2 linked regions of the Spinactinospora alkalitolerans genome follow. The protein of the gene in region 2 interacts with the protein of the main gene of each other region in a pairwise test. Links are inferred from orthologs where the notes say so. Each region holds a gene or a part of one and is shown on either strand. Other genes may lie near its edges.

Region 1 (9,672 bases), 2.5 Mb from region 2 along the record:
CTGGCGTTCCGGGTGACCGACGACGGCGAGTTCACCGAGGCCATGGCCGAGATCCGCGAGGGCATCGGGCGCATCGGCGAACCCTTCGACTTCGTCCTGGACCGGGTCGACCCGCCGCCGGAGGTCGTGCGCGGCGGCGGGCAGGCGTGCCTGGCCGAAGAGGAGGTCGGCGGCGAGCAGGTGACCGTCGAGGGCTACAGCCGCAACGGCGAGGTGCGCGCCTACGGGGTGATCGACTCCCTGGTCTACCCCGGCACCTCCAGCTTCCTGCGCTACCAGTACCCCTCGCGGCTGCCCGGCGAGGTCACCGGCCGCCTGATCGACATCTCCGAGCGGGTCGTGCGCCAGATCGGCCTGGACTCGGTGACCTTCAACATCGAGTTCTTCTGGGACCCCGAGACGGGCGCGGTCAACCTCCTGGAGGTCAACCCGCGGCACTCCCAGTCGCACGCCCATCTGTTCGAGTACGTCGACGGCACCCCCAACCACGAGTGCGAGGTGCGGCTGGCCCTGGGCCGTGACCCCGAGCTGCGCCACGGCGAGGGCGCCTACGGCGTCGCGGCCAAGTGGTTCCTGCGCCGCTTCGACGACGGCCTGGTGCGCCGCGTCCCCGACGAACAGGACCTGGCCCGCATGGAGCTGGAGACCGCGGGCGTGACCGCCAAGATCGTGGCCGAGGAGGGCGGGCGGCTGTCGGACCTGCCCGGGCAGGACAGCTACAGCTACGAGCTCGCCCAGATCTTCGTCGGCGCCGCGGACGAGGAGGAGCTGCGGGACAAGTACGAGCGGTGCGTGGCCGCGCTGCCGTTCGAGATCGACGACATCGACGAGTAGGAGGGCGCTCATGCGCACGGTCACCTCCCTGCCCAACGCCGTCCGGGAGGACGAGCACCTGTGGATCCCCATGTCGGACGGGACCCGGCTGGCCGCAAGGATCTGGCGGCCGGTCTCCTCCGACGACGACCCGGTGCCGGCGGTGCTGGAGTTCATCCCCTACCGCAAGCGCGACCTCACCGCCAAGCGCGACTCCATCCACCACCCCTACATGGCCGGGCACGGCTACGCGTGCGCGCGGGTGGACCTGCGCGGCAGCGGCGACTCCGAAGGGGTGCTGACCGACGAGTACCTGGAGCAGGAGCTGTGCGACGCCGAGGAGGTGCTGGCCTGGCTGGCCGACCAGCCGTGGTGCAGCGGCCGCACCGCCATGATGGGCATCTCCTGGGGCGGGTTCAACGCGCTGCAGGTGGCGGCCAGGCGGCCCGAGAGCCTCGGCGCGATCGTCACGGTCGCCTCCACCGACGACCGCTACGCCGACGACGTGCACTACATGGGCGGCTGCCTGCTCAGCGACAACCTGTCCTGGGCCTCGACGATGTTCGCCTACACCTCCTGCCCGCCGGACCCGGCCCTGGTGGGAGAGCACTGGCGCGAGATGTGGCACGAGCGGCTGGAGGGCAGCGGACTGTGGCTGCAGACCTGGCTGAGCCACCAGCGCCGCGACGACTACTGGCGGCACGGGTCGGTGTGCGAGGACATGTCGGCCATCCGGGTGCCGGTGATGGCGGTGAGCGGCTGGGCCGACGGCTACTCCAACGCCGTCTTCCGGCTGATGGAGGGGCTGGACGTGCCCCGGCTGGGACTGATCGGCCCCTGGTCGCACAAGTACCCGCACCTGGGCCAGCCGGGTCCGGCCATCGGCTTCCTGCAGCAGGTGGTGCGCTGGTGGGACCGCTGGCTCAAGGACGCCGACAACAACATCATGGACGACCCGATGCTGCGGAGCTGGATGCAGGAGAGCGCCCCGCCCTCCACCGCCTACGCCGAACGGCCCGGCCGCTGGGTGGGCGAGCCCGAGTGGCCCTCCCCGCACATCGAGCTCCGGCACCACCCGCTGGGCCGGCACCGCATCGCCGAGCCCGGCGAGACCGTGGAGCCCATGGAGCTGACGCTGCAGTCGCCGCTGTCGGTGGGCCGGTTCGCCGGGAAGTGGTGCTCCTACAACGCGCCGCCGGACCTGCCCTACGACCAGCGCGAGGAGGACGGCGGCTCGATGGTCTTCGACAGCGGCCCGCTCCCCGAGCGCTGCGAGATCCTCGGGGCGCCGGTGGTGAACCTGGAGTTCGCCTCGGACCGGCCCGTGGCCATGGTCGCCGTGCGGCTGTCCGACATCGCGCCGGACGGCAAGGCCACCCGCGTGACCTACGGCCTGCTCAACCTCACCCACGTCAGCGGGCACGACACCCCCGAGGCGCTGGTCCCCGGCGAGCGCTACCGGGCGGCCGTGCGACTCAACGGCGTGGCGCAGGCGTTCCCCGCCGGGCACCGGATCCGCATCTCGCTCTCGACGTCGTACTGGCCGCTGGCCTGGCCGCCGCCCGAGCCCGTGCTGCTGACGGTCTTCCTCGGGGAGGGGACCGACGTCGTGCTGCCGGTCCGCCCGACCGGGGAGGCCGACGAGGTCGCGCCGGTCCCCTTCGAGGAGCCCGAGGGGTCGCCGCCCATCACCACGGTGCAGACCCGGCCCGGCGAGGAGCGCTGGGAGGTCACCCGGGACCTCGTCGGCTACCGGTCGTCGCTGGACGTGGTCAAGGACCTGGGCACCGTCCGCTTCGACGACATCGGCCTCGACGTCGCGCGCCGGGCCTACGAGACCTACTCGTGGGTGGCCGACGACTTCGACTCGGTCTGCGGCGAAGCGGAGTGGACGATGCGTTTCACCCGCGGCGACTGGGACGTGCGGACGGTCACCAGGACCGTGCTGACCTCCGACGCCAAGGAGTTCCACCTGCACGCCCAGCTCGACGCCTACGAGGGGCAGGAACGGGTGGCCTCGCGCAACTGGACCGCCGCGGTCCCCCGCGACCACATCTGACGCGGGGCGCGCCGCGGCCCGGCCCTCCCCGGTCCGGGCGCCGGACGCGTCCGGGCGTCACCGCGCGCTGAACGCGCACAGGCCGGCCCAGGCCGAGGCGAAGGCCGCGACCTTGCGGCGGGCGCCGCGGTCGGGCAGGCCCAGGCCGAAGACCACCGCGTCCCCGGCGTCGGCGGCCACCCGCGCCGCGATCGCCACCCGCAGCGGGCGTCCTTCGGGGGCCAGCGCCATCGCCAGGCCGATCGCGGTGTCGCGCACGCCGATCGCCGAGATCAGCGTGCGCACCGGCGCAGGAGCGCGCCCGTCGCCGGCGACGAGGCCGCACGGGCGGGCCAGCAGCTCCGGCCGCACCGTGATGGCGGCGCTGTAACCGGCGGTCACCAGGCCGAGGGTGCGCGCGAGTCTTGGCATGGTCGTCCCAACTCCTCCCGGGTGTCGGCCCGAACCGGCGTTTCTCCGGCGGGCTCGGGTGGCGGCTACCCCGGCGCGGGCGGCTGATGCCGGTGATCCTCAGTCGAAGTCGTCGAGGTGGGCGCACAGCCAGTTCTCGACCTCCAGGACGTGCATCGTCGCGGCGGCGCGGGCGGCGTCGGGGTCGCGGGCCAGCAGCGCCCGGTGGATGCGCTCGTGGTCCCGGCGCAGCCGCGCCGTCACACCGGCCTCGCGGTGGCCGCGCCAGACCCGGGCGTTGAAGGTCCGCGAGGACAGGCCGTCGTTGACCGCGGCCAGCGTGGCGTTGCCGGTGATCTCCACGATGGCCTGGTGGAAGGTGAGGTCGGCGGCGACCGTCTCCCCGACGCTGCCGCCCTGGTCGATGCGGTCCAGGAGCGCGCCGATCCGGTCCAGCTGCGCGTCGTCGGCCCGCGCGGCGGCCAGCGCGGTGGCCGCGGGCTCCAGCATGCGCCGGACCTGCAGCACCTCCACCAGCGTCTGTCCGCGCGAGACCTCGGCCAGCACGGAGAACGTCTCCAGCAGGTCGCGCGGGCGCAGCGCGGTGACGTAGACGCCGGCGCCGTGCCTGGCCTCCAGCACCCCGAGGGTGGTCAGCGCGCGGAGCGCCTCGCGCATCGAGCTGCGCGAGAGCCCCAGTTCGGCCGAGAGCTCCCGCTCGGTCGGCAGCCGCTGGCCCGGCCGCAGCGCGCCCTCGGCGATCATCGCCTTGATCCGCTCGATCGCCCGCTGCGTCACGGGCGTGCGCTCCGCTCCGGGCGGCGCGGCGGGCCGCCGGCCATCAGGAGTGACCACGGGCGCTCCTCTCATTGTCAGCGCGGCGGGAGCCGGCGGGGGCCGGTCCCCCATCCTGGCAGTCCGCCCTGCGCACTCCCGCACCTCGGTGCCTTGACACTGTCCCACCCGTCAGCGTAGAAGTGGTCGGACCAATTGTCGCATGCCACCCGGTCAACATCGCAGAAAGCGCGGTGGAATGCGATCGAGCGGCACGCGAGCACGGTGGTGATCGGACCAATGAACCCGCGGTCGTGACGGACAGCGGCGACACAACTTATTGAAACGGTTAAATAAGGAGCACCGCCACGAGCGGACGCGTACGGTCGTGACGTCGGGCCCAGCACAGGACGGCATCTCCAGAGCCCGCGCCCGCGCCGGCCGCTGGAAACGAGGAAGCGCATGCGAATCGCACTGTTCATCACGTGCGTCAACGACACCCTGTTCCCCCGGACGGGGTGGGCGGTGGTGCGGCTGCTGGAGCGGCTGGGGCACGAGGTGGTGTTCCCCGAGGCCCAGACCTGCTGCGGCCAGATGCACTACAACACCGGCTACCGCCGCGAGGCCCAGAGGCTCGCGGTCGGGTTCGTGCGGACCTTCGCCGACGCCGACGTGGTCCTGGCCCCGTCGGGCTCCTGCGCGGGCATGGTGCGCGACAACTACCCCCGCCTGGGCGAACCGGGCAGCCGGCTGGAGGCCGCGGTGGCCGAGGTCGCGCCCAGGGTCCTGGACCTGTCGGAACTGCTGGTCGACGTGCTGGAGGTGACCGACGTGGGCGCCTACTTCCCGCACACCGTCACCTACCACCCCACCTGCCACGGGTTGCGGCTGCTCAGACTGGGCGACCGGCCGCAGCGCCTGCTCAGGGCGGTGCGGGGACTGGAGCTGGTGGAGCTGGAGGGCGCCGCGGAGTGCTGCGGGTTCGGCGGCACGTTCGCGGTGAAGAACGCCGCGGTCTCGGCGGCGATGGGCTCGGACAAGGCGCGCCACGTCGCCCACACCGGCGCCGAGGTGCTGTGCGCGGTGGACAACTCCTGCCTGATGCACATCGGCGGCACGCTGAGCCGCCAGCGGGCCGGCGTGCAGGTCCTGCACCTGGCCGAGATCCTGGCCTCCACCGAAGAGGAGCCCGCGTCACCGTGAACCCGACCCAGGCACCGCCGGTCCGCCGACCCGAGGACCAACGCGAGGAGGAGGCGCGATGAGCGCGACGTTCATGGGCATGCCGGCCTTCCCCGAGGCCGCGCGCGCCGCCACCGGCGACGCCCAGTTGCGGCACAACCTGCGCAAGGCCACTCGCACCATCCGCGACAAGCGGGCCGCGGTGGTGGAGGAGCTCGACGACTGGGCCGGGCTGCGCGCGGCCGGCGCGGCGATCAAGAACCGCACGCTGCGCCACCTGGACACCTACCTGGAGCGCCTGGAGGAGGCGGTCACCGCGGCCGGGGGGACCGTGCACTGGGCCGCCGACGCCGCCGAGGCCAACGCCGTCGTCACCGACCTGGTGCGCGCCACCGGGCACGACGAGGTGGTCAAGGTCAAGTCGATGGCCACCCAGGAGATCGAGCTGAACGAGGCGCTGGCCGAGGCCGGCATCACCGCCTACGAGACCGACCTGGCCGAGCTGATCGTGCAGCTCGGCGACGACACCCCCTCCCACATCCTGGTGCCGGCGATCCACCGCAACCGCTCCGAGATCCGCGAGATCTTCCGCGCCAAGATGGCCGAGTGGGGGGTGCCCGCGCCCGACGGCCTCACCGACGATCCGCGCGCGCTGGCCGAGGCGGCGCGGACCCACCTGCGGGAGAAGTTCCTGACCACCCGGGTCGCCGTCTCCGGCGCGAACTTCGCCGTCGCCGACACCGGCACGATGGTGGTGCTGGAGTCCGAGGGCAACGGCCGGATGTGCCTGACCCTGCCCGAGACCCTGATCTCGGTGGTGGGCATCGAGAAGATCGTGCCCACCTGGGCCGACCTGGAGGTGTTCCTGCAACTGCTGCCGCGCTCCTCCACCGGCGAGCGGATGAACCCCTACACCTCCACCTGGACCGGCGTCACCCCCGGCGACGGACCCCAGGAGTTCCACCTGGTGCTGCTGGACAACGGCCGCACCGACACACTCGCCGACCAGGTGGGCCGCCAGGCGCTGCGCTGCATCCGCTGCTCGGCCTGCCTCAACATCTGCCCGGTCTACGAGCGCACCGGCGGCCACGCCTACGGGTCGGTCTACCCCGGCCCCATCGGCGCGATCCTCACCCCGCAACTGCGCGGCACCGCCTCCGAGATCGACGCGTCCCTGCCGTACGCCTCTTCGCTGTGCGGGGCGTGCTACGAGGTCTGCCCCGTCGCCATCGACATCCCCGAGGTCCTCGTGCACCTGCGCGAACGCGTCACCGAGGGCGGGGGCCACGCCGCCGAGCGCACCGCCATGGCCGCCGCGGGATGGGTGCTGGAGGACCGGCGCCGCCTCACCCTCGCCCAGCGCGCGGCGGCCAAGGCCCGCGGCCTCGTCCCCCGCCGCCTGCCCGGCCCGGGAGCCGCCTGGACCGACACCCGCGACGTCCCCGACATCCCCGCCGAGTCCTTCCGCGACCAGTGGCGCAGGCGCGAAAGCGGCGCGCCCGGGCGGAACGAGCGGAAGAAGAGGGGTGGGCGGCGGTGAGCGCCTCCAGGGAACACGTCCTCGCCCGCGTCCGCGCGGCCCTGGCCGACGTCCCCCGCGACGAGAAGCCCGAGGACGTCACCGTCCCCGACGACTACGCCCGCTCGCACGACCAGGGCGAGCCGATCGGGCTGCTGGTCGACCGGCTGGAGGACTACAAGGCCGTCGTGCACCGGGTCGGCGCGGCGGACCTGCCCGCCGCGGTCGCCTCGGCGATGGCCTGGCGCAACACCCACCGGGTGGTGGTGCCCGCCGACCTGCCCGCCGACTGGACGTCGCAGACCGCCACGAGGACCGTGGCCGGCGACGAGCTCGACATCGACGAACTCGACGCGGTCGACGGCGTGATCACCGGCTGCGCCGTGGCGATCGCCGAGACCGGCACCATCGTGCTCGACGGCGGCGCCGGACAGGGCCGCCGCGCCGTCACCCTCATCCCGGACTACCACCTGTGCGTGGTGCGCGCCGACCAGGTCGTCGCCGGCGTCCCCGAGGCCGTTGCGCGCCTCGACCCGCGCCGACCGCTCACCTGGATCAGCGGCCCCTCGGCCACCAGCGACATCGAGCTCGACCGCGTGGAGGGCGTGCACGGCCCCCGCACGCTGGAGGTGATCATCGTCGAGTGACCGGCCGGGCGGGTGTGAAGCCGGGGCCGCGGGGTAGCCGCACCGCCACGGCCGGCCGGCGCCGCGGCCGGGACCCCGCTCAGAGGAGGAGTCGACCATGGCGATCATCCGCGCCGAGCACGTCAGCCGACTGCTGAACTCGGCCGATCCCGACCCCGTGCTCATCGTGCACGAGGGCTCGGCCGACGTCGTGCCGGAGTCGGCGCTCGGCGGGCCGCCCTACCAGGGGGCGTTGCGGGTGGTGAGCGCGGAGGAGCTGGACACCGGCGACGAGCAGCGCCCGGTGTCGCAGGAGGACGTCGAGGCGCTGGCCCGGCGGCTCGACGCGGCGGTGGGCACCATGGGCGGCTGAGGAGCGGCCGACCGGGCCGCCCCTCCCGCGGCGCCGCGGCGCCGCCCGCGTGTTGCGCACTGCTCATGGCGGCCACGGCGCTACCGCGGACGACCGCGTCCGGTGGGCGTTTGGCCGCGCCCTCGGCGGGCAGGTGCCCTCGTTCTCGGGGTCGTCCCGGCTCAGCGGGCGATCCGCCCGCGCAGGGGCCGGCGGAGACGGAAAGGGGCGCGGCGACATGGGAGCACGCGGTGCCGCCTCGGTCGCGGCATCGGGGGAATGGACCGACGACGACGGGGTGCGTCTGCCGGCCGGGGAGGTGCACGCCTGGCACCCGGGCACCAACCAGACCGTCTGCGGCCTGGCGCTGAGCCGTTCCCGGCTGCGGCGGTTCCACCACGTCGCCTGGGAGGACGTGCTTCCCGAGTCCGGCGGCGCGGCCGACCGGGTCGTGCGCGTGTGCCCCAAGTGCTCGGCCGCGGCGAGCCCGAACAGGTCCAGGCGCCGGTGGACCCGGACGTCCCCCCGTCCGTGAGCGGCCGGGCGGGCGCACCCCGCCGCGCACGGCGGAGCGGGGCACGGCCGGGGAGACGGCGGCGGCCATCGAGAGGAGAAGCGGTGTCGGAGAAGCGGATCCGCGCGGCCCTGCGGCGGCTCCTGGGGGTGCGGGAGCTGCTCCCCGGGCAACTGCCGGCGATCGAGGCGCTGCTGGACGGGCGCGACACCCTCGCCGTGCTGGCGAGCGGCGGAGGGAAGTCGGCGATCCACCAGGTCGCCGGATGGATGCTCGGGGGCGCGACCGTCATCGTCTCGCCGCTGGTGTCGCTGCAGCACGACCAGGTCGAGGCGGCGCGGCGGCACGGCCTCGACGCCCACGGCCTCAACTCCGCCACGTCGGCGCGGGAGCGCGGCGAGGCGTACGCGAAGCTGGGGTCGGGCGCGACCTGCTTCGTCCTCATGGCCCCGGAGCAGCTCGACCGCCACGACGTGCTGGAGGAGGTGCGCGCCGCCGCCCCCCGGCTGTTCGTGGTGGACGAGGCCCACTGCATCTCGGCGTGGGGGCACGACTTCCGGCCCGACTACCTGCGACTGGGGAGCGTGGTCGAACGGCTCGGCCATCCGGTGGTGCTCGCCCTCACCGCCACCGCCGCGCCGCCGGTGCGCGCCGAGATCACCGAGCGCCTGGGCATGCGCGGCGCCGTCGAGGTCGTCCGCGGCTTCGACCGCCCCAACATCTTCCTCGACGTGCGCCGGCACGAGGACGGGGACGCCAAGAACGAGGCGGTCGCCTCGACCGCGGTCGAGGCGGCCAAGCCGGCCATCGTCTACACCGCCACCCGGCGGAGCAGCGAGTTCCACGCCGAACGGCTCACCGCGGCAGGCTGCGCCGCAGCCTGCTACCACGCCGGACTGCCGCGCTCGCAGCGGGACCGGACACAGGAGGCGTTCATGGCCGACGAGCTGGACGCCGTGGTGGCCACCAACGCCTTCGGCATGGGACTGGACAAACCGAACGTGCGCTGCGTCCTGCACGCCGACGTGCCGGGGTCCCCCGACGCCTATTACCAGGAGATCGGGCGCGCCGGGCGCGACGGCGACCCCGCACGCGCCGTCCTGTTCCACCGGGACCGGGACCTGGGCGTCCAGCGGTTCTTCACCGGCGGCCTGCCCGACGCGGACCCGCTGGAACGCGTCGCGGCCCGCGTGGCCCAAGCGGGGCGCGCCTCGCGGCGCGAGCTGCGCGAGCACGCCGACCTGTCGGCCCGCAGGCTCACCACGGCGCTGGACCTGCTGGAGCAGGTCGGCGCCCTGGAGGCGCGGGGCCGCCGCGGGGTGCGCTCCAGGCCCGGTGCGCCGCCCCCTGAGGAGGCCGCACGGCTGGCCGTGGAGCTGGCCGAACGGCACCGCGACTTCGAGCGCTCACGGCTGGAGATGATGCGGCACTACGCCGAGACGG
Region 2 (9,524 bases):
TCGACTACGTCCCGATCCGCGGCAACGCCGAGACGCGGCTGGGCAAGATCGCCTCGGGCGACGTCGACGCCGTGGTCCTCGCGCACGCCGGCCTGGCCCGGGTCGGCCGCCTCGACGACGTCACCGAGGTGTTCGAGCCCGAGCAGATGCTGCCGGCCCCCGGTCAGGGCGCGCTCGCCGTGGAGTGCCGGACCGCCGACGCGGCCGGCGACCTGGCCTACCTGGCCGTCGTCGACCACGCCGAGACCCGGGCCGAGGTCACCGCCGAACGCATCGTCCTGGCCGAACTGGAGGCCGGGTGCGCCGCGCCCGTCGGCGCCTTCGCCGAGTGCCGCGACGGCCGGCTGCGGCTGCGCGCCGCGGTCGTCGCCCCCGACGGCGGCCAGGCCGTCCGCAGGGAGGGCGCCGTGCGCATCGGCGACTTCCGTGACGCGCCCGAGGCAGCCGTTCACCTGGGACGGGAGCTGGCGCGCGAGATGATCGCGCAGGGGGCCGACCGCATCGTGGCCGGCGCGGCATCGGCCGGACGGGACGACTGAGGACCCCGGCCGCGCTGATGAGGGACGCCGGCAGGTGAGAATGAGGAGCGAGCGTAATTGAACCCGCAGACTGAGAACCACGAGTCGCGGTCGCAGGCCCCGACCGCGCCCGCCGTCGGCCACGTCGCCCTGGTCGGCGCGGGGCCGGGCGACCCGGAGCTGCTGACGCTGCGGGCCGTCGCGCTGCTCGCTCGCGCCGATGTCGTCTTCACCCTGCGCGAGCCGGGTCCGGAGATGGCCAAGCACCGTCCCGCGCTGCTGCGGCACTGCCGCGACGACGCCAAGGTGGTCGAGCCCGCCGAGTGCGGCGGCGACGCCGACGCGCTCGCGGTCGCGCACGCCCGCGACGGCCACCGGGTGGTGCGCCTCTACAGCGGCGACCCCCTGCTGGGCTGCCGGGGCGCCGACCTCGCCCTGGCCTGCCGCGAGGCCGGCGTCGAGTTCGAGATCGCACCGGGGCTGTCCTCGATCTCCGCGGTCCCGGCCTACGCCGGTGTGCCGCTGATGCCCGAGGGCGTCAACGAGGTGCGCGTCGTCAACGCCAAGGACACCGGGCTCGACTGGAACCGGCTGGCCGAGGGCGAGGCGACGCTCGTCGCCATGTTCCCCGACGCGCCCGACGACGAGGACGCCGGAGCCGGCGGCCCCGGATTCGACCGCATCTGCAAGGCCCTCATCGCCGGCGGCCGGCCCGACACCACGCCCGTGGCCGTCACCCGCATGGGCAGCACCACCGAGCAGACCACCGTGACCTCGACGCTGGCCAGGCTCACCGCCGACCTCAAGGCCGCCGACGCCAAGGGCAACACGGTCACCAAGCCCGCGCTGCTGATCGTCGGCGAGGCCGTGCGGCGGCAGGGCCGGCTGTCGTGGTTCGAGACCCGGCCGCTGTTCGGCTGGCGGGTGCTCGTGCCGCGTACGAAGGAGCAGGCGCCGGCCCTTTCGGAGCAGCTCCGCGGCTACGGCGCGGTGCCAGAAGAGGTGCCCACCATCTCGGTGGAGCCGCCGCGCACCCCGCAGCAGATGGAGCGCGCCGTGCGCGGCCTGGTCACCGGCCGGTACCAGTGGGTCGCCTTCACCTCGGTCAACGCCGTCAAGGCCATCCGCGAGCGCTTCGAGGAGTACGGCCTGGACGCCCGCGCGTTCGCGGGCGTGAAGGTCGCGGCCGTGGGCGAGCAGACCGCCGCCGCGCTGCGCGCGTTCGGCGTCCAGCCCGACCTCACCCCGCCCGGCGACCGGCAGTCGGCCTCCGGCCTGGTCGAGGTCTGGCCGCCCTACGACGCCGAGCTCGACCCGATCGAGCGGGTGCTGCTGCCGCGCGCCGACATCGCGACCGAGGTCCTCGCCGCGGGGCTCGTCGACCTCGGCTGGGAGGTCGACGACGTCACCGCCTACCGCACCGTGCGCGCGGCCCCGCCGCCCGCCCCGATCCGCGAGGCCATCAAGGGCGGCGGCTTCGACGCGGTGCTGTTCACCTCCTCCTCCACGGTCCGCAACCTCGTCGGCATCGCGGGCAAGCCGCACAACACCACCGTCATCGCCGTGATCGGCCCGGAGACCGCGAAGACCGCCGAGGAGTTCGGCCTGCGGGTCGACGTCGTCGCGCCGAGAACCTCGGTTTCGGCACTCGCGGCCGCCCTTTCGGAGTACGGTGCGGCTCAGCGGGCCGCGGCCGTCGAGGCGGGCAAGCCGGTCCTGCGCCCCAGCCAGAAGCGGCGCGGCCGCAGACGCAAGACCCTGTGACCGGTCCGTTCGGCGCGCCTGCCCGACGACCCCGCCCCGATTGCTGTTTCCTCGTTCCCATCGACCTCGTCCGGCCGGGGATCTTCCCCGGTCCTTCCCAACCAGGGAGTAGCCAGTCATGACCGCCCGTTTCCCCGTGGCCCGGCCGCGCCGGCTGCGCAGCACGCCGGCGCTGCGGCGGCTGGTGGCCGAGACCCGGGTGCGCCCCGCCGACCTGATCCTGCCGCTGTTCGTCAAGGAGGGCATCGAGGCGCCCAATCCGGTGTCGTCCATGCCGGGCGTCGTCCAGCACACCCGCGAGAGCCTGCGCAAGGCCGCCCACGAGGCGGTCGAGGCAGGTGTCGGCGGCCTGATGCTGTTCGGCGTCCCCGAGGTCAAGGACGAGCGCGGCTCCGCGGCCGACGACCCCGCCGGCATCGTGCAGAAGGCGCTGCGCGACCTGTCGTCCGACCTCGGCGACGACATCGTGATCATGGCCGACCTGTGCCTGGACGAGTACACCTCGCACGGCCACTGCGGCCTGCTGACCCCATCCGGCGCGGTCGACAACGACGCGACGCTGGAGCGCTACGCCTCGATCGCCGTCGCCCAGGCCGCGGCCGGCGTGCAGGTGGTCGCGCCCAGCGGCATGATGGACGGCCAGGTCGCGGCCATCCGCGCCGCGCTGGACCGGGCCGGCTACACCGACGTCGCGATCCTCGCCTACGCGGCGAAGTACGCCTCGGCCTTCTACGGCCCGTTCCGCGAGGCCGCCGAGGGCGCCCCGCAGTTCGGCGACCGGACCGGCTACCAGCAGGACCCGGCCAACGCCCTGGAGTCGCTGCGCGAGGTCGAGCTGGACATCGCCGAGGGCGCCGACATGGTGATGGTCAAACCCGGCCTGGCCTACCTGGACGTCGTCGCGAAGGTCGCCGAGTCGGTCTACGTACCGGTCTCCGCCTACCAGGTGAGCGGCGAGTACGCGATGGTCGAGGCCGCAGCGCAGAACGGCTGGCTGGACCGCGACAGGGTCATCCTGGAGACCCTCACCGCCTATCGGAGGGCGGGGGCCCGCCAGATCCTCACCTACTGGGCCACCGAGGCGGCGCGACTGCTCCGGTAACGGGAACACCGCTTCCCGGTCGGGCCGAGGGTCGGGGTCGGGAGGCGCACCACCGACACCGACCCGCGGCACGACTGGAGGGGGCACCCATGGCCGACGTGATCAGCAGGCGCAGACGCCGACGTCAGACCACGAGCAGCATGCTCGACGCGGCGCTCGGCTACGGCGCGCTCGGCTGGCCGGTGTGCCGCGGCGCCGAACCCGCCCGGCGCGGCCCCCGCGCGTGCCTGTGCGACCGGCTGGGCTGTCCCGACCCCGGCGCGCACCCGATGTCGGCCGCATGGGGCATGGAGGCCACCACCGACCCCGAGACCATCACGCGGTGGTGGGCGGCCGCCCCCGATGCCAACATCATCCTGCCGACGGGCCGGGTCTTTGACGTCTTCGACGTCCCGGCCGGAGCGGGCGTGATGGCCCTGGCCCGCATGGGCCGCGCCGGGGTGCACGCCGGCCCGGTCGCCGCCGTGGACGCCCGGCGCTACCTCTTCTTCGTGGCCACCCGCTCGCCCGCCGACGAGGACGAGTGGTGGTCCTGCCACCTGGACTGCGTCCCCGAGACCATCACCGAGACGCCCGGCCTGCGCTGGCACTGCCGGGACAGCTACGTGCTCGCGCCGCCCTCGCTGCTGCCCTCGGGCAACCAGGCCGCCTGGATCCGCTCCCCGCACGACGGCGCCGACCCCGTCGACCTCCCCGACCCGATCCCCGTCCTCGACATCCTCGCCGACGCCTGCGAGGAGTTCATGCCCTGACCCGCGGTCACCGGCCGGGCAGGTCCAGCTTCTCCTCGCTCACCACGATGCCGTCGTCGTCGCTGTAGAGCCAGGTCTCGGGGGAGAACACCACGTTGCCGAAGGCCACGGGCACGTCCAGCGCGCCGGCCCCGGTCTTGGCCGACTTGCGGGGGTTGGAGCCCAGGGCCTTGACGCCCAGGTCCAGCTCGGCCAGCTCCGCGACGTCGCGCACCGCGCCGTGGACGACGACCCCGGCCCAGCCGTTCTCCGTCGCGGCCTTGGCGATCATGTCGCCCATCAGCGCCGAACGCAGGGAGCCCCCGCCGTCCACCACCAGCACCCAGCCCTCGCCCGGCTGGTTCAACTGCTCCTTGACCAGTGCGTTGTCCTCATGGCACTTGATCGTCGCGATCGGGCCGTGGAAGGCGCGCCGCCCGCCGAACTGGCGGAACTGCGTCTCGCAACTGGCCAGCACCTCCCCGTGGGCGTCGATCAGGTCAGCGGTGGCGAAGACAGCGGTCATGGCGGCTCCTCGACTCGTCAACGGGTGTTCCTCGGTCTCAAACTACTGATGGGACGCCGCGGGCCCGCGGCAGGGGCCACTCGCCGGGGACCCGGACGCCCCGCCGCACCGCGCCGCGCCGGAGTCGGCCCCGGCGCCCGGCGCCCGGTCCTTCCGGTAGCTGAGACACTGGTGACGTGGGTACTCATCAGACTTCAAGCGAGCTGTTCGAACGCGCCGGTGCGGTCGTCCCGGGGGGCGTGAACTCACCGGTCCGGGCTTTCGGGGCGGTGGGCGGCACGCCGCCGTTCATGGCGTCGGGCCGGGGGCCCTACCTCACCGACGTCGACGGCAACACCTACGTGGACCTCGTCTGCTCCTGGGGGCCGCTGATCCTCGGGCACGCGCACCCGGCCGTCGTCGAGGCGCTGGGCGCCGCCGTGGGCCGAGGGACGTCCTACGGCGCCCCCACGCCCGGTGAGGTGGAGCTGGCCGAGGAGATCGTCGCGCGCGCGCCGGTGGAGAAGGTGCGGCTGGTCAACTCCGGCACCGAGGCCACCATGTCGGCGATCCGGCTGGCCCGCGGGGCCACCGGCCGCAGCAAGGTGGTCAAGTTCGCCGGCAACTACCACGGCCACGTCGACGCCCTGCTGGCCGCGGCCGGATCGGGCGTGGCGACCTTCGCGCTGCCGGACTCGCCCGGCGTCACCGGGGCCGGTGCCGCCGACACCATCGTGCTCCCCTACAACGACGTCGCGGCCGTGGAGCGCGCGTTCGCCGAATCGGGGGACGAGATCGCCTGCGTCATCGCCGAGGCGTGCCCGGCGAACATGGGCGTCGTGCCGCCCAGGGACGGGTTCAACGGCAGGCTCAAGGAGATCGCCGCCCGGCACGGCGCGCTGCTGGTCCTGGACGAGGTCCTCACCGGCTTCCGGGTCGGTCCTTCGGGCTGGTTCGGTCTGGAGGGCGTCACCCCGGACCTCATGACGTTCGGCAAGGTCATGGGCGGCGGCCTGCCCGCGGCGGCGTTCGGCGGCCGCGCCGACCTGATGGAGCAGCTCACCCCGGGCGGCCCGGTCTACCAGGCGGGCACGCTGTCCGGTAACCCGCTGGCCACCGCCGCCGGCCTGGCGACGCTGCGCAACGCCACGCCCGAGGTCTACGACCGCATCGACGACGCGGCACAGCGGGTCTCGGCGGCCGTCGGCACCGAGCTGAACGCGGCCGGCGTGCCGCACCGCATCCAGCGCGGCGGCAGCCTGTTCACGGTGTTCTTCACCGACGCCGAGGTCACCGACTTCGACGGCGCCCGGGCGCAGAACACCGCCCGGTTCGCCGCGTTCTTCCACGCGATGCTGGACCAGGGCGTGTACCTGCCGCCGGCGGCGTTCGAGGCGTGGTTCCTCTCAGCGGCGCACGATGACGCCGCCCTCGACCGGGTGGTCTCGGCCCTGCCCCGAGCCGCCAAGGCCGCGGCCCAGGCCTGACCCATCCTCTGATCGGTGTTTGACGATCGGGTTCGCACGGGGGTTTGGCTGTCGCAGTACGCGTAGCGCCGGCGGCACAGTCGGCCCGGGCCCTGAAAGTTCCGCCACACCCCGCGAATGAGGTGGTGGCGGGCCGGAGTGGTGCGGGACGGTGCAGGAACGGTACCGAATTCCCTGGTCCACGGTTAAACGGTTCTTTAGCATAGGGGGATGCTGGACCTCGATCGGCTGCGCGCGCTCAACACGATCGCCGAATACGGCTCGGTGAGCGCCGCGGCCGATGTCCTCGGCATCACCACCTCGGCGGTCTCCCAGCAGATCGCGAAGCTGGAGCGCGAGACGTCGTCGCGGCTCCTGGAGCGCAGCGGGCGCGGCGTCCGGCTCACCGACGCCGCGCGGTTGCTGGTCCGCCACGCCGACCGCATCCTCGCGCTGGTGGCCGAGGCCGAGGCGGATCTGGAGGCGCAGCGGGGCAGCGTCATCGGCGAGATCCGGATCGGGACGTTCGCCACCGCGGCGCGCGGCCTCATGCCGCACGTCCTGCGCGACGTCGCCGGGCGGCACCCGCAACTGACCGTCCAACTGCACGAGGCCGACCCCAGGGCCTCGGTGCCGCAGGTGCTGCGCGGCGAGTTCGACCTCGCCGTGGTGCAGGACTGGCAGAACTCGCCGCTGCCGATCCCCGAGGGCCTGCAAAGGGCGCACCTGCTGGACGACCCCGCCGAGATCGCGCTGCCCGACTTCCACCCGCTGGCGGGGCGGGACTCGCTGGTCTTCACCGAGCTGGCCGAGGAGAAGTGGATCGGGGCGCCGCCGGGCGACATCTGCCACGCCTGGCTGGCCGGTACGCTGCGGCACGGCGGCGTGGAGCCCGAGATCGCGCACTACGCGTCGGAGTACCCGACCCAGCTCGCGCTCGTCGCGGCCGGCATCGGCATCGCCGTGCTGCCCCGGCTCGGCCGGGACCTGCTCCCGCCCGGGGTGCTGACGATCCCGGTCCGCCCGACCCTGGTGCGCCAGCTCTACGCGGTGTGGCGGACCGAGGCCGGCCGCCGCCCGGCCGTGCAGGCCATGGTGACGGCGCTGCGCGCCGCCGCGGTCGGTACGGTTGAAGAGACACAGGTGACATATCTCCCGCCACCGGCGCACGGGCCCAACGGCGGGAGGTAACCGGAAGGGAAGCGACCCGTACGATGTCCACGACCACCGTCGTCCACCTGATGCGGCATGGCGAAGTGCACAACCCCGCAGGGGTCCTCTACGGGCGGCTGCCCGAATTCCACCTCAGCGAACGCGGGCACCAGATGGCCGAACTCGCCGCCAAGTGGCTCTCGGATCGGGACGTCGCGGTGCTCTACTCGTCGCCGCTGGAACGCGCACAGGAGACCGCCGAGCCGATGTCGGAGGGGTTCGGCCTGCCGGTCCACCTGGACGAGCGGCTCATCGAGGCCGGCAACAGCTTCCAGGGCAAGCCGTTCAACTCGCGTTCGGTGATCGACCCGCGGACGTGGCGGCGGCTGTACAACCCCTTCCAGCCCTCGTGGGGCGAGCCCTACACCGCGATCGTGGCCCGCATGGTCGAGATCGTCAAAGAGGTCCGCAGGGAGGCATGGGGCCACGAGGCGGCCTGCGTCAGCCACCAGCTGCCCATCTGGATGGCGCGGCGCGCCGCCGAGGGCCAGCGGCTGTGGCACCGGCCCGACCGGCGCCAGTGCAACCTCGCCAGCGTCACGTCGCTGACCTTCGAGGACCACAGGCTGGTCAGCGTCGGCTACAGCGAGCCGGCCGCCGAGCTCTACACCAGGGGCCGCAGCGTTCCGGGAGCCTAGACCGACCCTCGCGGCGGGCCGGACACGGGCGCCGCTCCGCGTGCGTGCGTTCGTCGGCTTGGGGGAGAGGGTAGGCTAGCTCGTTGGGTGCTGTTTCTGTCTGCTGAAACGCGCGCCCCCCACGTGCCGTGCCGCGTTCCGAGTGGGGACGCGCCGCCGCACCCGCAGGACGGCGAGACGAGCTCCCAGCTCAACCGTTTCCGCCGTCATGTCTCCTTTGATCGTGTGCAAGAGGTGATCCCATGGGTTCCGTCATCAAGAAGCGCCGCAAGCGCATGGCCAAGAAGAAGCACCGCAAGCTGCTCAAGAAGACCCGCATCGCGCGGCGCAACAAGAAGTAGGCCCGTCTCTCCGCCGACGTGTGCGGGCCGAGGCGGTCCGCGGCCGACGCGGAGACACCCCTCTTGTCCGTCCCGCCTAAGGAGGCGTGTCGATATGGCCCGCGTCGTGCTCGTCACCGGGGTCTCCCGCTACCTGGGGGCCCGGGTCGCGAACACCTTGCAGGCCGATCCCGGCATCGATCGGGTCATCGGCGTGGACTCCGCCCCGCCCCGGCACCCGCTGGGACGGACGGAGTTCGTCCAGGCCGACCTGCACGACGGCAGCGTGAACACGGTCGTCCGCGACTCGGGCGCCGATACGGTTCTCCACCTGAGTCTGGTCGCGACGCCAGAGAGCGCGGGCGGCCGGGCGGCGATGAAGGAGAACAACGTCCTCGGCGCCATGCAGGTGCTCGCCGCCTGCCAGAGCTCCGGCACCGTCCGCCGCCTCGTCGTCCGCTCCACCGCCGCGGTCTACGGATCCTCCTCGTGCGACCCCGCCCTCTACACCGAGGACCAGGAGGCGCGCGAGACCCCGCGTTCGGGTTTCGCCAAGGACGCCATCGAGCTGGAGCGCCACGTGCGCGGCCTGGCGCGGCGGCGGCCGGACCTCTCCATCGCCGTCCTGCGGTTCGCCAACCTCATGGGGCCGGAGGTCGAGACGCCGCTGACCAGCTACTTCGGTCTCAAGGTCGTGCCCACGGTGATGGGCTACGACCCGCGGATGCAGTTCATCCACGAGGACGACGGCGTGGAGGCCATCCGCCGGATGGCCGACAGCGACGGCGAGGGCGTCTTCAACGTCGCGGCCCCCGGCGCCATGCCGCTCTCCCAGTGCCTGCGCAGGGCCGGCCGGCCGGAGGTGCCGGTGCCCGCGCGCGGCCTGCGCGTGCTGGGCGGCCTGGCGCGTCGGGGTCGGCTCGACTACTCGCCGGACCAGCTGCGGCTGCTCTGCTACGGCCGTGTGCTCGACTCCAGCAAGCTGGAGCGCGCGCTGGACTGGGCGCCCAGCTACACCTCGCAGGAGGCGTTCGACTCCTACGTCACGCACCGCGCCTCCAGCCACGCGGGGCTCCTGGGCCAGATGACGCACCGCGTGCGCACCGCCGTCAGCCGCTGACGTCGCTCTCCCGACTCACGGGACTAGAGCGGGCGGCGGCGGCGCACCATGCTCACTGCGACGCCCCCGGCGAGCGCCCCGGCCACCGCGGCGGGCACGCCCACACGCAGCGCCCTGCGGTGCCTGCGGAACTCGTGCACGGGCCAAC

What was found.
Region 1: the proteins of hemL (region 2) and HDA32_RS12020 interact in binary tests that used the Escherichia coli proteins (3 or more experiments, as listed by UniProt). The link is inferred for Spinactinospora alkalitolerans from one-to-one orthologs.

What each region holds. Positions count from the first base shown.
Region 1 is NZ_JACCCC010000001.1:2,724,197-2,733,868, reverse strand. The notes cover bases 2,251-5,223. They hold HDA32_RS12020 (FadR/GntR family transcriptional regulator), read right to left. Parts: upstream 4,118-5,223; coding sequence 3,383-4,117; downstream 2,251-3,382. Other genes in these bases: HDA32_RS12015 ((Fe-S)-binding protein), read left to right, coding at 4,499-5,223; HDA32_RS12025 (hypothetical protein), read right to left, coding at 2,930-3,283; HDA32_RS12030 (CocE/NonD family hydrolase), read left to right, coding at 2,251-2,872. Also shown: HDA32_RS12035 (ATP-grasp domain-containing protein), read left to right, coding at 1-834; more of HDA32_RS12030, read left to right, coding at 845-2,250; more of HDA32_RS12015, read left to right, coding at 5,224-5,239; HDA32_RS12010 (lactate utilization protein B), read left to right, coding at 5,298-6,758; HDA32_RS12005 (LutC/YkgG family protein), read left to right, coding at 6,755-7,384; HDA32_RS12000 (hypothetical protein), read left to right, coding at 7,482-7,736; HDA32_RS30610 (hypothetical protein), read left to right, coding at 7,954-8,250; HDA32_RS11990 (RecQ family ATP-dependent DNA helicase), read left to right, coding at 8,334-9,672. UniProt on the Escherichia coli protein: Transcriptional activator of the glcDEFGB operon which is associated with glycolate utilization, and encodes malate synthase G and the genes needed for glycolate oxidase activity. Also negatively regulates the transcription of its own gene.
Region 2 is NZ_JACCCC010000001.1:195,229-204,752, forward strand. What follows is about bases 4,138-6,962. They hold hemL (glutamate-1-semialdehyde 2,1-aminomutase), read left to right. Parts: upstream 4,138-4,817; coding sequence 4,818-6,107; downstream 6,108-6,962. Other genes in these bases: rraA (ribonuclease E activity regulator RraA), read right to left, coding at 4,144-4,641; HDA32_RS01040 (LysR family transcriptional regulator), read left to right, coding at 6,318-6,962. Also shown: hemC (hydroxymethylbilane synthase), read left to right, coding at 1-539; HDA32_RS01015 (bifunctional uroporphyrinogen-III C-methyltransferase/uroporphyrinogen-III synthase), read left to right, coding at 597-2,282; hemB (porphobilinogen synthase), read left to right, coding at 2,401-3,384; HDA32_RS01025 (bifunctional DNA primase/polymerase), read left to right, coding at 3,474-4,136; more of HDA32_RS01040, read left to right, coding at 6,963-7,277; HDA32_RS01045 (histidine phosphatase family protein), read left to right, coding at 7,301-7,936; HDA32_RS01050 (30S ribosomal protein bS22), read left to right, coding at 8,179-8,277; HDA32_RS01055 (NAD-dependent epimerase/dehydratase family protein), read left to right, coding at 8,372-9,376; HDA32_RS01060 (HAD family hydrolase), read right to left, coding at 9,400-9,524. UniProt on the Escherichia coli protein: Aminomutase that catalyzes the transfer of the amine group on carbon 2 of glutamate 1-semialdehyde to the adjacent carbon 1 to form 5-aminolevulinate.